One region of the Streptomyces sp. NBC_01224 genome, then DNA from elsewhere that is predicted to be linked to it. Evidence: riboswitches for the same ligand, from Rfam matches in the RefSeq annotation. Region 1 holds a riboswitch; each other region holds the start of a gene.
What was found. A riboswitch is a leader RNA that binds a small molecule or an ion and turns the genes downstream of it on or off. The one in region 1 is predicted to bind cyclic di-AMP.
Positions count from the first base shown of each region.

Region 2: it holds a riboswitch for cyclic di-AMP, as region 1 does, so the genes downstream of both, OG609_RS19315 (M23 family metallopeptidase) here and OG609_RS09950 (M23 family metallopeptidase) in region 1, are expected to answer to the same signal.
Region 3: it holds a riboswitch for cyclic di-AMP, as region 1 does, so the genes downstream of both, OG609_RS04575 (M23 family metallopeptidase) here and OG609_RS09950 (M23 family metallopeptidase) in region 1, are expected to answer to the same signal.
Region 4: it holds a riboswitch for cyclic di-AMP, as region 1 does, so the genes downstream of both, OG609_RS24570 (transglycosylase family protein) here and OG609_RS09950 (M23 family metallopeptidase) in region 1, are expected to answer to the same signal.

Region 1 is NZ_CP108529.1:2,361,021-2,364,259, reverse strand. Features, by position in the region: gene OG609_RS09960 (M16 family metallopeptidase) at 1-391, shown strand, start outside; gene OG609_RS09955 (M16 family metallopeptidase) at 418-1,800, shown strand; cyclic di-AMP (ydaO/yuaA leader) riboswitch at 2,153-2,319, shown strand; gene OG609_RS09950 (M23 family metallopeptidase) at 2,333-3,133, shown strand.
Region 2 is NZ_CP108529.1:4,367,797-4,371,035, forward strand. Features, by position in the region: gene OG609_RS19310 (aldo/keto reductase) at 1-578, opposite strand, end outside; gene OG609_RS19315 (M23 family metallopeptidase) at 719-1,900, opposite strand; cyclic di-AMP (ydaO/yuaA leader) riboswitch at 1,912-2,064, opposite strand; gene OG609_RS19320 (PP2C family protein-serine/threonine phosphatase) at 2,400-3,239, opposite strand, start outside.
Region 3 is NZ_CP108529.1:1,032,700-1,035,938, reverse strand. Features, by position in the region: gene OG609_RS04580 (alpha-galactosidase) at 1-599, shown strand, start outside; cyclic di-AMP (ydaO/yuaA leader) riboswitch at 896-1,054, shown strand; gene OG609_RS04575 (M23 family metallopeptidase) at 1,058-2,047, shown strand; gene OG609_RS04570 (SGNH/GDSL hydrolase family protein) at 2,237-3,082, shown strand; gene OG609_RS04565 (STM4011 family radical SAM protein) at 3,131-3,239, opposite strand, start outside.
Region 4 is NZ_CP108529.1:5,468,602-5,471,840, forward strand. Features, by position in the region: gene OG609_RS24560 (cytochrome P450 family protein) at 1-557, shown strand, start outside; gene OG609_RS24565 (transglycosylase family protein) at 663-1,607, shown strand; cyclic di-AMP (ydaO/yuaA leader) riboswitch at 1,907-2,078, shown strand; gene OG609_RS24570 (transglycosylase family protein) at 2,082-2,840, shown strand; gene eno (phosphopyruvate hydratase) at 3,208-3,239, shown strand, end outside.

The sequences.
Region 1 (3,239 bases):
AGAGGTGCCGCAGATCGAGGCCGCGGTCGACGAGGAGCTTGCCCGGTTCGCCGCCGAGGGCCCCACGCCCGAGGAAATGGAACGTGCGCAGGCCCAGTTGGAGCGCGAGTGGTTGGACCGGCTTGGTACGGTCGCGGGCCGCGCCGACGAACTCTGCCGGTTCGCCGTGCTGTTCGGCGACCCGCAGCTCGCCCTGACCGCCGTACAGCGGGTACTCGATGTCACCGCGGCAGAGGTCCAGGCGGCCGCCAAGGCCCAGCTGCGCCCCGACAACCGGGCGGTGCTGGTCTACGAGCCGGTCGAATCGGCCGAGCCCGCAGACGCAGCGGACACCGAGACCGGCGCCGACGGCGCCGACGACACCGACGCGCACGAAGGAGCGGACAAGTGACCGACGCTGCCGCGACTGGAGTTTCGATGCAGTACCACCCGCAGCCGGCCCCCGGCCTTGCCCGCCCCTGGGCCTTCCCCGCGCCGGAGCGCGGCGCCCTGCCCAACGGCCTCACGGTGCTGCGCTGCCACCGCCCCGGCCAGCAGGTCGTGGCGGTCGAGATCTTCCTCGACGCCCCGCTGGACGCCGAGCCCGAGGGCCTCGACGGCGTGGCCACGATCATGTCGCGGGCGCTGTCCGAGGGCACCGACAAGCACACCGCCGAGGAGTTCGCCGCCGAGCTGGAGCGCTGCGGCGCCACCCTCGACGCGCACGCAGATCACCCCGGCGTCAGGGTCTCCCTGGAGGTCCCGGCCTCCCGGCTGGCCAAGGCGCTCGCGCTGGTCGCCGAGGCGTTGCGGGCGCCCGCCTTCGCCGACAGCGAGATCGAACGGCTGGTACGCAACCGGCTCGACGAGATCCCGCACGAGCAGGCCAACCCGGCCCGGCGTGCCGCCAAGCAGCTCTCCAAGGAGCTCTTCCCGGCCGCGGCGCGGATGTCGCGCCCGCGCCAGGGCAGCGAGGAGACGGTGGAGCGGATCGACTCGGCGGCTGTGCGTGCCTTCTTCGACGCCCACGTCCGGCCGTCCACGGCGACCGCCGTGGTCGTCGGTGACCTCACCGGCATCGACCTGGACGCCCTGCTCGCCGACACCCTCGGCGACTGGGCGGGAGACACCGCGGAGCCTCGGCCCGCCCCGCCGATCACCGCCGACGACACCGGCCGAGTGGTGATCGTCGACCGTCCGGGCGCGGTGCAGACGCAGCTGCTGATCGGCCGGATCGGCGCCGACCGGCACGACAGCGTGTGGCCGGCCCAGGTGCTGGGCACGTACTGCCTGGGCGGCACGCTCACCTCCCGGCTGGACCGTGTGCTGCGCGAGGAGAAGGGCTACACCTACGGCGTACGGGCCTTCGCCCAGGTGCTGCGGTCGTCGGCCCCGGATTCCGCCTCGGGGGCGACCGGTGCCGCGATGCTCGCCATCAGCGGATCGGTGGACACGGAGTCCACGGGACCGGCGCTGAAGGACCTGTGGACGGTCCTGCGGACCCTGGCGGCCGAGGGGCTGACCGATGAAGAGCGTGAGACGGCCGTGCAGAACCTCGTGGGTGTCGCACCGCTGAAGTTCGAGACGGCGGCCTCGGTCGCGGGCACCCTCGCCGACCAGGTCGAGCAGCACCTCCCGGACGACTACCAGGCACAGTTGTACGCCCGGCTCGCGGAGACCGGCACGGTCGAGGCGACCGCTGCGGTGGTCAACGCCTTCCCGGGTGACCGGCTGGTCACGATCCTCGTCGGTGACGCGTCACAGATCGAGGAGCCGGTCCGGGCCCTGGGCATCGGAGAGGTGTCGGTGGTCGCCGGCTGACGGGCATACCCGTCGTGGACACCGGACGACCGGCCGGGCCGAGGCGGGCGACCCCCGCCCGCCCGGCCCGTTGCGTGTGACAGTCCACCGGTCGACTTTCACGTTCGACCGAAGCACCGAAGGCAACGGCCGGTCCACTGACCTGTCATATGTCCGCACATCGGGACAGAAGGAAGACCCGTGTGAGCGAAATCTCGCCGAGGTCTTCCTTTTTCTCCGTTTTGGTGGGGAGGTTGCCTGTCTGCCCTGTGGGATGCGCTACAAAACGGCCTGTCCGTTTGGTGAATGTAAATGACCCCGCTTAGCGTCGGCTGGGCTGTCCGTCACTCGTATGCCGCATCCGTGACATACCGGGCAGTCATCGCCGAGTCCCCGTCAGGCGCGAGCCTGGGGAGCCGGGGACCCATGCAGTCCCTGGGGTGAATCGGATGCCTGAGCCCGGATGAGGCCGGGGCGTCCGTAGGAGACCTTCCTGCTCCGAACCCGTCAGCTAACCCGGTAGGCGAGAAGGAAGGAAAGGATCAGCCACTCCATGGCGTTCACCCGTGCCACCGGGAAGCATCGTGCCCCGAGCCGACTGACGCGCAGCAGCGCGAAGATCGCCGGCGTCGCCGCTCTGGCCACCACCGGCGTCATAGGCGGCATGGCCTCTCCGGCCCTCGCCGCGGACTCCTCCGTCAGCGAGACCGGTCTGAACCAGGTCATCGCCATTGAGGGCACCCTCGCCGACCAGATCGACGCCCAGGCCGACGCGCAGAAGCGCCAGGCCGATGTCGCGGCGAAGGCGAAGGCGGAGGCGGAGGCGCAGCGAAAGGCCGAGGCCAAGAAGAAGGCCGAGGCGAAGGCCAAGGCCGACGCGAAGCGCGCGGCCGAGGCACGCGCCGAGAAGGCCCGCGCCGCCCGGTCCGCCGAGCGCACCCGCCTGGGTTACTTCCAGCTCCCGGTCGCCGGTTCGTACGTCACCACCGGCTACAAGTCCAGCGGCTCGCTCTGGTCCTCCGGCAGCCACTCGGGCATCGACTTCCACGCCGCGTCCGGCAGCTCCGTCGTCGCCGTCGGAGCCGGTACGGTCGTCGAGGCCGGCTGGGGAGGCGCGTACGGCAACAACATCGTGCTCCGGATGACGGACGGCACGTACACGCAGTACGGCCACCTCTCCTCGATCGGCGTCTCCGTCGGCCAGAGCGTCGGCGCGGGCCAGCAGATCGGCCTCTCCGGCTCGACCGGCAACTCCACCGGTCCGCACCTTCACTTCGAGGCCAGGACCACGCCGTCGTACGGCTCCGACATGGACCCCGTCGCGTACCTGCGCGCCCACGGCGTCAACGTCTGACCGACGCTCCACCCGCAGCACCCCTTCGAAGGCCCCGGCAGCGCGCCGGGGCCTTCGCCGTGCCTGGCCTCCGCGCCCGCCCGCAGTACCTGCTCCCCGAACCGTC
Region 2 (3,239 bases), 2.0 Mb from region 1:
TCGTACGTGTCGCGGGAGACCAGGTTGTAGTGCGGCTGCAGGGCGACGTAACGCGCCAGCCCCTCGCGCTCCGAGAAGTCCAGGGACGCCTGGAGCCGCTCGGGGCTGATGTTGGAGGCGCCGATCTCCCGGACCTTGCCCTCCTTCACCAGCTGATCGAGGGCGGTGATGATCTCCTCGACCGGGACGGTCTCGTCGTCGAAGTGCGTGTAGTACAGATCGATGTGGTCGGTGCCGAGCCGGCGCAGCGACTCCTCGGCCGCGGCCTTGATGTTCGCGGCGGACAGACCCTTGTACGAGGGGTGGGCGCCGACCTTGGTGGCAACCACGATGTCGGAACGGTTGGAGCGTGCCGCGAGCCACTTGCCGATGACGGTCTCCGACTCGCCGCCCTCGTTGCCCGGGATCCAGGCGGAGTAGGCGTCGGCGGTGTCGATGAAGTTGCCGCCCGCCGCGGCGTAGGCGTCCAGCACGGTGAACGACTGCGCCTCGTCGGCGGTCCAGCCGAAGACGTTGCCGCCCAGGGCGAGCGGGAAGACCTGAAGGTCGGAAGGGCCCAGCTTACGAAGAGAAGTCATATCCAGATCAACGGATTCCGGCGAGTCCGCTATTCCGGCAGACCGGCAGCCCTGACGTCGGGGGGTGAGCGTCAGGACTGCCGGGGTTCAACGGCCTGTGAACCGGCTCGGATCACGAAGGCCGGGAGGCGGCCGGCGGATCAGGGATTGAGGCCCTTGTCGCGCAGCCAGGCCATCGGGTCGATGCCCGTACCGTCGGGGGTGTGGACCTCCAGGTGGAGGTGCGCGCCCGTGACATTGCCGGTCGCGCCGACCCGGCCGATGGTCTCACCGGTGGTGACCTTCTGGCCGACACTGACGCCGATCGAGGACTGGTGGCAGAACCACAGCTCCGTACCGTCGTCGAGCTCCAGCACCGTGCGGTAGCCGTACGAACCGGACCAGCCTGCCGACTTGATGGTGCCGCCGTGTACGGCCTTGATCGGGGTGCCGGTCGGCGCCGCGAAGTCGAGGCCGGTGTGGTAGCCGGAGGACCACATCGAGCCGGCCTGGCCGAAGGTCGAGGTGATCGTGTACGAGGAGGTCGGGATGGCGTAGCTGGCGGCGAGCTTGGCGAGCCGCAGGGCCTCGGCCTTCGCCTTGGCTTCCGCCTCCGCCTTCTTCTTCTCGGCGGCGGCCTTGGCCTCGGCCGCGTCCTGCTGCTTCTTGGCCTCGGCGGCGGCCTTCTCCGCGGCCGCCTTCTCCTGCGCCGCCTTGGCCTCGGCGTCGGCGGCGTCCTGCTGCTGCTCGGCCTGCTGGAGGATGCGGGCCCGGAGTGCCTCGCCCGCGTCCGTCGTGCCCTGCTCGGCCTCGGCGGCGGTGAGGCCGGCGGTGGTGAGCGGGGCGGCAGCGGCGGCGGCTTCGGCCTTGTCGGCCTCGGACTCACCGGAGAACAGGGAGCCCACGCCGGGAAGGGACTTGGCGTCGGGGAGGTTGTCCGAGATGGAGTCGGGAAGGGAGATGGAGACCGGCGGCTTGCTCTGCGCGGTGGCCATGCCGCCCGCGCCGACTGCCGCGATGACACCGACCCCGAGCACCGTGGAGCTACGGGCAAGTCCGTTGCGCTGCTTGGCGACGCGGTGCTTGCCGCGTACGGGGCGGACGGACTCCTCGGTGGGATTCCACTCGTCCCAGCTTCTGTCGGGCTCACTGTTGCCGTCGGCGCGGAATTCGCTGCCGAACTCACCGGCGAAGTCGCCGCCCGTCTCGGCGCCGAACGCCGTTCCCGTCCCAGCGGTTCCGTAGTCGGAGCCGAAATCGGATCCGAAGTCGGCGCCGAAGTCGGAACTGAACTCGGGGTTGAACCGAGAGGGGGCCTCGGGGGCAGGCTTGTTGGACGCCACGGGGGCGCACTCCTTTCCTTCCTTCTCGCCTACCGGGTTAGCTGACGGGTTCGGAGCAGGAAGGTCTCCTACGGGCCCCTCTGCCTCTCACGAGACACAGGTGTCCGATTCACCCCATGTAGGTGGTTCCCCGGTTCCCTTGCGGAATTCGGCGCTCGCGCACGGTGCCGCCACTGACGACGGCTGGGACGACCGCGCTGCGTTATCGAACGTTAATAGACACACGGGCCTGATTCCAAGCTGTTCCCACTGATCGTTCAGGTCTTTGGCCTGGACTTTACGGGACACAACCGGGTGGAATCGGACGAGTTGATCGCCCCTCAGTCATTACCCGGTTCCTGACGTTGCGTCAAATGTTATGCGGAGCGACGCCTTTCGGTTACGTACGGTGGCATCGCGCGCACAAGGCCGCGCCCCGGGCCGCGCCAAACACCCGACCCGCACGAGCCACCCGGCCCGCACGAGGCACCCGATTCACGCGAAGCACCCGCCCTACCCGTCACGCCGTTTCCAGGCCCACGATCTTCACGGTCCTGCGCCGGTCCGGCTGCCCCTCCGCGGGACGTACGACCGCGAGCAGCGCCATGTCGTCGGTCGTCTCACCGCCCGTGTGCAGCCGCACGTCATCGGTCAGCGCGGACAGCAGCTCCTCGGGCCCCGGAAAGATCCGCCCGCGCAACCGGGCCGCCGGGTCGTAGAAGACCCCATCGGCGTTCCGTGCCTCGGAGAGGCCGTCGGTGTAGAGGAGCAGGGTCGTCCCCGTCGGCAGATCCCACTCGTCCGCCCGGTCGGGCCACACCCCCAGGTCCATCCCGAGCGGTAGCGCGGGCACCGTGGACCCCAGCACCTCCACCGCCCCGTCCGGGTGCAGCAGGATCGGCTCGGGATGACCGCGGTTGACGATCCGCACCCGGGACACTCCGGACGGGATCTCGGCCAGTACGGCAGTGATGAAGCCCTCGACCGCGTCCAGCCCGCCCCGCGCCCCCTCCCGCGCCAGCGCCCGCTCCAGCCGCTGCGCCACGCCCTCCAGCGAGCGCTCCTGCTCGGCCGCCTCCCGGAACGCCCCGATGACCACCGCCACCGACTCCACGGCGTCGAGCCCCTTCCCCCGTACGTCCCCGACCACCAGGCGCACCCCCTGCGGGGTGTCCGCCACGGCGAACAGGTCGCCGCCGACGAACTCGTCCGCCTGCGCCGCCTCGTACCGCGCCGCCACATGCAGCCCGCCGATCCGGTCGGACGGCTTCGGCAGCACCGCCCGCATGGCGGTCTCCGCGATGACCCGCGCGGAGGCCAGTTGCTCATTGCCGCGCCGTACGACCGTGTTGATCACCAC
Region 3 (3,239 bases), 1.3 Mb from region 1:
CGGGCGGCGGCGGCCGGATCGACCTGGGGATTCTGTCCCGTACGGACCAGGTGTGGACCTCCGACAACACCGACCCGCTCGACCGCCTCACCATCCAGGAGGGCTTCGGCCAGATCCATCCGGCCCGGGTGATGGCCGCCTGGGTCACCGACAGTCCGAATGTCCAGCTCAACGACAGGGTCAGCTCACTGCGGTTCCGTTTCGTGAGCGCGATGGCCGGTGTGCTCGGGGTCGGTGGGGACCTCACCGACTGGAGTGAGGAGGAGCTGGCGGAGGCGCGGAACTGGGTGGATCTCTACAAGGAGATCCGGCCGGTGGTGCAGCACGGCGCGCTGTACCGGCTGCGCGCCCCGCGCGGCGGACTCAGCGCGGTCCAGTACGTCCACGGGGACGAAACCGTGGTCCTGATGTGGCTGGAGGCACAGAGGTACGGGGAGCGGCCCCCGGCCCTGCGGTTGCGCGGGATCGACCCCGCAGTGACGTACACCTGCCTGGACACCGGGGCGGCGCACCACGGTTCGGTACTGCTGCATCAGGGGCTGCACACCGGGCTTCGGGGGGATCTCGATGCGCGGGTGCTGAGGCTCCGACGCGAATGATGAGCGCGACATGTCCGTAATGGGTGCATTTAACTCAATATGCCCCGCATGTACGGGAGATGATCGCCCCCTCGTGAGCGGAATCATATCCGTGACGGTGTGTGCTGGCCGGGCGGTCGGGCATTCCGTGCGCGACGCGGAAAGACAAGATCCCTAATCCACGGAGTGTGACCGGAATTCCGCGCCGATTTCCGAGCGCGGATTCCGGTACGGAACCAGTGGCTTGTTATCGCCGGCCCGACTCGCTTACGGTCACCGTCAATCCGGACGGACCGCCTAATCCTGCCGCCGCCCGGAATTCGCACCCACTCATATCGCGTGGCAGGAGCGGGGGAACCAGGTAGGCCGCCGATCGGAGAAATCCGGCCGGCTCGGGGTGAAGTCGCGCTCGGCGCGGCCGGGCATCTCCAGCCCGAACCCGACAGCTCACCTCGCAGGCGCCGGAGAGGAAGCACGTCATGCCCATATCGGGTAAGCATCGTCGTACGAAGTCCAGCACCATCGCCCGTGGCATCGCCGCCGCAGGCGCCGGTGGTGCCGTCATCGCACTGCCGCTGCTCGGCGCCACCGGTGCCCAGGCCGCGCCGCAGTCGGCCCCGACCGCCGCGCCGCAGTCGGCCTCCGCCGCCGCCACGCACGCCGCCCCGGCCAAGCCGGTCGCGCAGAAGCAGGCCGCCACCACGACGTACTCCGTCGTCTCCGGCGACTACCTGTCGAAGATCGCCACCGAGCACAAGGTCAAGGGCGGCTGGCAGAAGCTGTACCAGGACAACCGCAAGGTCGTCGGTGAAGACCCCAGCCTGATCTTCCCGGGCATGAAGCTGACGCTCGGCGGCAAGGCGTCGGGTGACGCCGCGTCCACCGGCGCCGGCTCGGGCGCGGCCCTCCCGTCGAAGGCCCCCTCGGTGCCCTCGTCGGTCGTGGAGAAGTCCGCCCCGGCCAAGTCGGCCCCGGCCAAGTCCGCCCCGGCCAAGTCCGCCCCGGCCAAGGTCTCGACGGTCACGGAGTCCAAGACCTCCGCTCCGGCCGGCCGGAGCAACAGCTCCGGCTACAGCCACCCGGTCCCCGGCAACCACACCACCGGATACCGCGCCTCCGGCTCCAACTGGTCCAGCGGCAGCCACACCGGCATCGACTTCCCCGTCTTCACCGGCACCAGCGTGAAGGCCATCACCTCCGGCACCGTCGTCACCGCCGGCTGGGGCGGCGCGTACGGCAACCAGGTCGTCATCAAGCACGCCGACGGCCACTACTCGCAGTACGGCCACCTGTCCTCGATCTCTGTCTCCGCGGGCCAGACCGTGGGCACCGGTCAGCAGATCGGCCTCTCCGGTGCCACCGGCAACGCCACCGGCCCGCACCTGCACTTCGAGGTCCGCACGGGCCCGGCGTACGGCTCGGACATCGACCCGATCGCCTACCTGGCTTCGCACGGCATCTACGTCTGAGCCGAACGGCCGGGCAGTTGAGCAACAAAGCGTGAACTGGGCAACACAGAAGGGGCGGTGCGCGGCGGCGCACCGCCCCTTCTGCTTATTCCCCCTTTACCAAAACCTGACCGGGTGGTCTATCTCACCACCCGTCAACCCCTTATTACGGTCGCGTAGGTCACATTCATCGGTGCAGGATAGGCGTTTGTGGCAGACGATTCGAGAAAAAATCAACGTGGCGTCATCAACCGACATGGCGTCATCGGGTCGTACGCAGCGATTGGCGACAGCTTCACCGAGGGAGTCGGCGACCCCGGCCCGGATGGAACCTTCGTCGGCTGGGCGGACCGTTTCGCGGTACTTCTCGCGGACCAGCTCCCGGACCCCGATGCGGGGACGAGTACCGAAGGCTCCACTCATGGGAATTTCAGGTACGCCAATCTCGCCGTACGCGGACGCCTCCTCGACCAGATCGTCGAGGAGCAGGTGCCGCGCGCCAAGGAGCTCGCACCCGACCTGGTGAGCTTCTGCGCGGGCGGCAACGACATCATCAGGCCCGGCACCGACCCCGACGACGTGGCCGAGCGCTTCGAGCGCGCGGTGGCCGAGCTGACCGAATCGGTCGGCACCGTCCTGGTCACCACCGGCTTCGACACCCGAGGCGTTCCCGTGCTGCGCCATCTGCGCGGCAAGATCGCCACCTACACCGCCCATGTGCGGTCCATCGCCGACCGCTACGACTGCCCGGTCCTCGACCTGTGGTCGCTGCGGTCCGTCCAGGACAGGCGCGCCTGGGACGACGACCGGCTCCATCTGTCACCCGAGGGGCACACCAGGGTCGCACTGCGCGCCGCCCAGGTCCTCGGCATCGATGTGCCGGCCGACCCCGACCAGGAATGGCCCCCTCAGGCACAGCGCGGCACGCTCGAAGTACGGCGCGACGACATCCACTGGGCGCGCGAGTACCTGGTTCCGTGGATCGGCCGGCGGCTGCGCGGCGAGTCCTCCGGCGACCATGTCGAGGCGAAGCGGCCGGACCTCCTGCCGCTCTAGGCGGCGTCCGCCACCGTGATGCCCTCGCTCGCCGGACGGGCTGGAGGTTCAGGACCGTCCGGCGAGGGGCGACAACGGGGACGCCGGTATCCGTTCCAGCACACCGCCCGCGAAGACGTCGTACAGCGGCAGCGTCTCCAGGTGCACATAGCCGATG
Region 4 (3,239 bases), 3.1 Mb from region 1:
TCTTCGCCGGGTTCGAGACGACGGTCAACCTCATCGGCAACGGGGTGTACGCACTGCTGCGCAACCCCGCACAGCGCGAGCGGCTGCAGCACTCCCTCGACGCGGGGGAGAGCGACCTGCTGGAGACCGGGATCGAGGAACTGCTGCGGTACGACGGCCCGGTGGAGCTGGCGACCTGGCGGTTCGCCACCCAGCCGCTGACGCTCGGCGGACAGGACATCGCGGCCGGCGACCCCGTACTCGTCGTACTCGCCGCAGCCGACCGCGACCCGGAGCGCTTCGGGGACCCCGACACGCTCGACCTCGCACGGCGTGACAATCAGCACCTCGGATACGGGCACGGCATCCACTACTGCCTGGGAGCACCGCTCGCCCGACTGGAGGGACAGGCCGCGCTCGCGACGCTTCTGAGGCGCCTTCCGGATCTGCGGCTTGCGGTGGAACCTACCGATTTGCGGTGGCGTGGCGGGCTCATCATGCGCGGACTGCGCACTCTGCCCGTGGAGTTCACACCGGGGTCCGCACCGGTGCGAAGTGACGCTCCGTCAACTCTGTGACTTTCACGTGATCTGTGCTGCATCGACTTGTGACACACGTTCGAGTCCCGCTAGGTTCACCGTTCGACTCACCAGTCACTCGTCAGTCACACGGAAGGCAACCCCATGGGCTCCGCGAACGGCAGACACCGTCGCCCTCGTCAGGCACCCGCCATCGTCGTCGCCGCGGGCGTGACCGGATCGGCCATCGCCATCCCGCTGCTCGGTGCGGCCAGTGCGCACGCGGCCGACACCACGACCTGGGACCGGGTGGCCGAGTGCGAGAGCGGCGGCATGTGGAGCGCCGACCTCGGCAACGGCTTCTACGGCGGTCTGCAGTTCTCGCAGGAGACCTGGAAGGCGTACGGCGGCGACACGTACGCCCCGCGTGCCGACCTCGCCAGCCGCGCGCAGCAGATAGCCGTGGCGGAGAAGGTCCTGGACGACAAGGGTCCGCAGGCGTGGCCCAGCTGTGCGGTCATCTCCGGCCTCGCGGTGGACGGGACGCTGCCGGGTGTCGACCCGGGTTCCGCGCCCTCCTCCGAGCCGACGCAGAGCGCGGGGCGGGCTGACGGCGCGTCGGCGGCCCCGTCCGATGACGCCACGCCGTCGGACAGGGTCTCGGGCGGCAAGGGCGGCTCGAAGGGCTCGAACGGCGCCGGCAAGTCGGCCGGCAAGGCCAAGGCGTCTGCGAAGCCTTCGGCCAGTGCGTCGGCCACTTCGCCCTCCGGGATACCCGATTCATCCGGCTCATCCGATTCGTCCGGTGGCGTCGCCGGCAAGCACCGCGGCGCACCGGCCCCCGAAGGGAGCCGGGACGCGAACGGCGGTGACCGCGAGTCGGGCCGCCATGCCTCCCGCGGTGACGCCGACGCGCGCGACGCGGGCGCTTCGGCTGCCGACGGTACGTACACCGTGCACCCCGGCGACAACCTCTGGGCGATTGCTGACGCACAGAAGGTTCCCGGTGGCTGGCCCGCGCTCTATGAGGCCAACAAGGATGCCGTCGGCTCCGATCCGGACCTCATCCTCCCTGGCCAGAGCCTCGACCTCGACGTGAAGGCCGAGTGAGGGCAGTCTGAAAATCGGCTAAAAGAGCCCCAAAAACAGGGGTAGTTCAGAGGCCTATGTCCGCTTATGTGTAAGTGAGACATGGGTCTCTTTGCGTCAACTGGCGTGTCGCGCCCGGGTGACCCTTCCGCACCGCTCCCACCTGCGGAAACGACGGTTCCTCAGATGCAAGTAGGGGAAGATTGTCGGATGTGTCCGTCTTTGAATGTGAGGGTTGCGTATGTTTACGGTCGGAACCGCTCGCACCGCGGGCCCCGTCGACCGTCACGCCGAATCCTGCCGTCGGTCGAAGGGAACAGACGCGTAAAGCGCCGTAGGCAGGAGCGGGGGACCCAGGTAAGCGCCGGGCCCGATCGTCGAAAGACGCATCAGGACCGGCTTGGGGTGAAGTCGCGTGCTAGGACGTGCGACCGGGCAACTCACTTGGCCCGAACCCGACAGCTCACCTCGTAGGCGTCGGTGAGGAGAAGTTCCATGCTGTTTTCCAGCAAGGGCAAGCACCGCCGCCCGTCCAAGGCCGTCCGTATCGCCACGCTCGCCGGTGTCGCCGGTACCGCTGTCGCCGTACCGCTGATGGGCGCGACCGGCGCCTCCGCCGCCTCTGTCGCCACCTGGGACGCCGTCGCCCAGTGCGAGTCCGGTGGCAACTGGTCCATCAACACCGGCAACGGCTACTACGGCGGTCTGCAGTTCTCGCAGTCCAGCTGGGCCGCCGCCGGTGGTACGCAGTACGCCCCCCGTGCCGACCTGGCCACCAAGGCTCAGCAGATCGCCACCGCCGAGAAGCTCCTCGACATGCAGGGTCCGGGTGCCTGGGGCTGCGCCGGTGCCGGCAACCTGACCAACGACGGTGTCGACCCGGGCGTCGACACCGGCTCCTCCTCGAACTCCACCTCCAGCTCCAACGCCACCGAGCAGAAGAGCACTCCGGCCGCGCCGAAGCAGCAGGCCCAGCCGGAGAAGACCGCGCGTACCGAGGCCCCGGCCGCCTCCCGCTCGGACCGCTCCGTCGCCCCGCAGGCCGAGTCGAAGAAGACCGTCACCACCCCGACCGGCGAGAAGGTCAAGAAGGGCGACGGCGAGTACAAGGTCGCCTCCGGTGACTCCCTGAGCAAGATCGCCGCCGACCGCAAGGTCAAGGGCGGTTGGCAGCAGCTGTTCGAGCTGAACAAGGACATCGTCAAGGACGCCGACCTGATCTACCCGGGTCAGCAGCTCCACCTGACGAAGTAGTTCAGGCTCACTCCCCCCGAGCACCCCGGCCCGGCGCGCAATCCCCCGTATGCGCCGGGCCGGGGTTTCTGCGTGACGCGTCACCTCTGCCCGACGCCCCGGCTCCATGTGCGGCGCGTCGCTCCCTCTGTGCAGAGGGAGCGACGCCTGTCGCACAGGGGGCGCCGACTATGGGTGATCGTTCAACTGTTGTAGTTACTGATCAGTAAAATTCTGACCGTTTGCCCGGCAATGCGCGCTCTTGGGTCCTTTTTCGTCCCAGGGGACGGGCGGTCGTCCGACTGAGCGGGCCGGGCCGGTTAGGCTCTTGTCGCAAGGCCAAAGTGACCCTGCACAATCAGTGTCATATCCCAGAAGGAGATGCCTCGTGCCGTCCATCGACGTCGTCGTAGCCCGGGA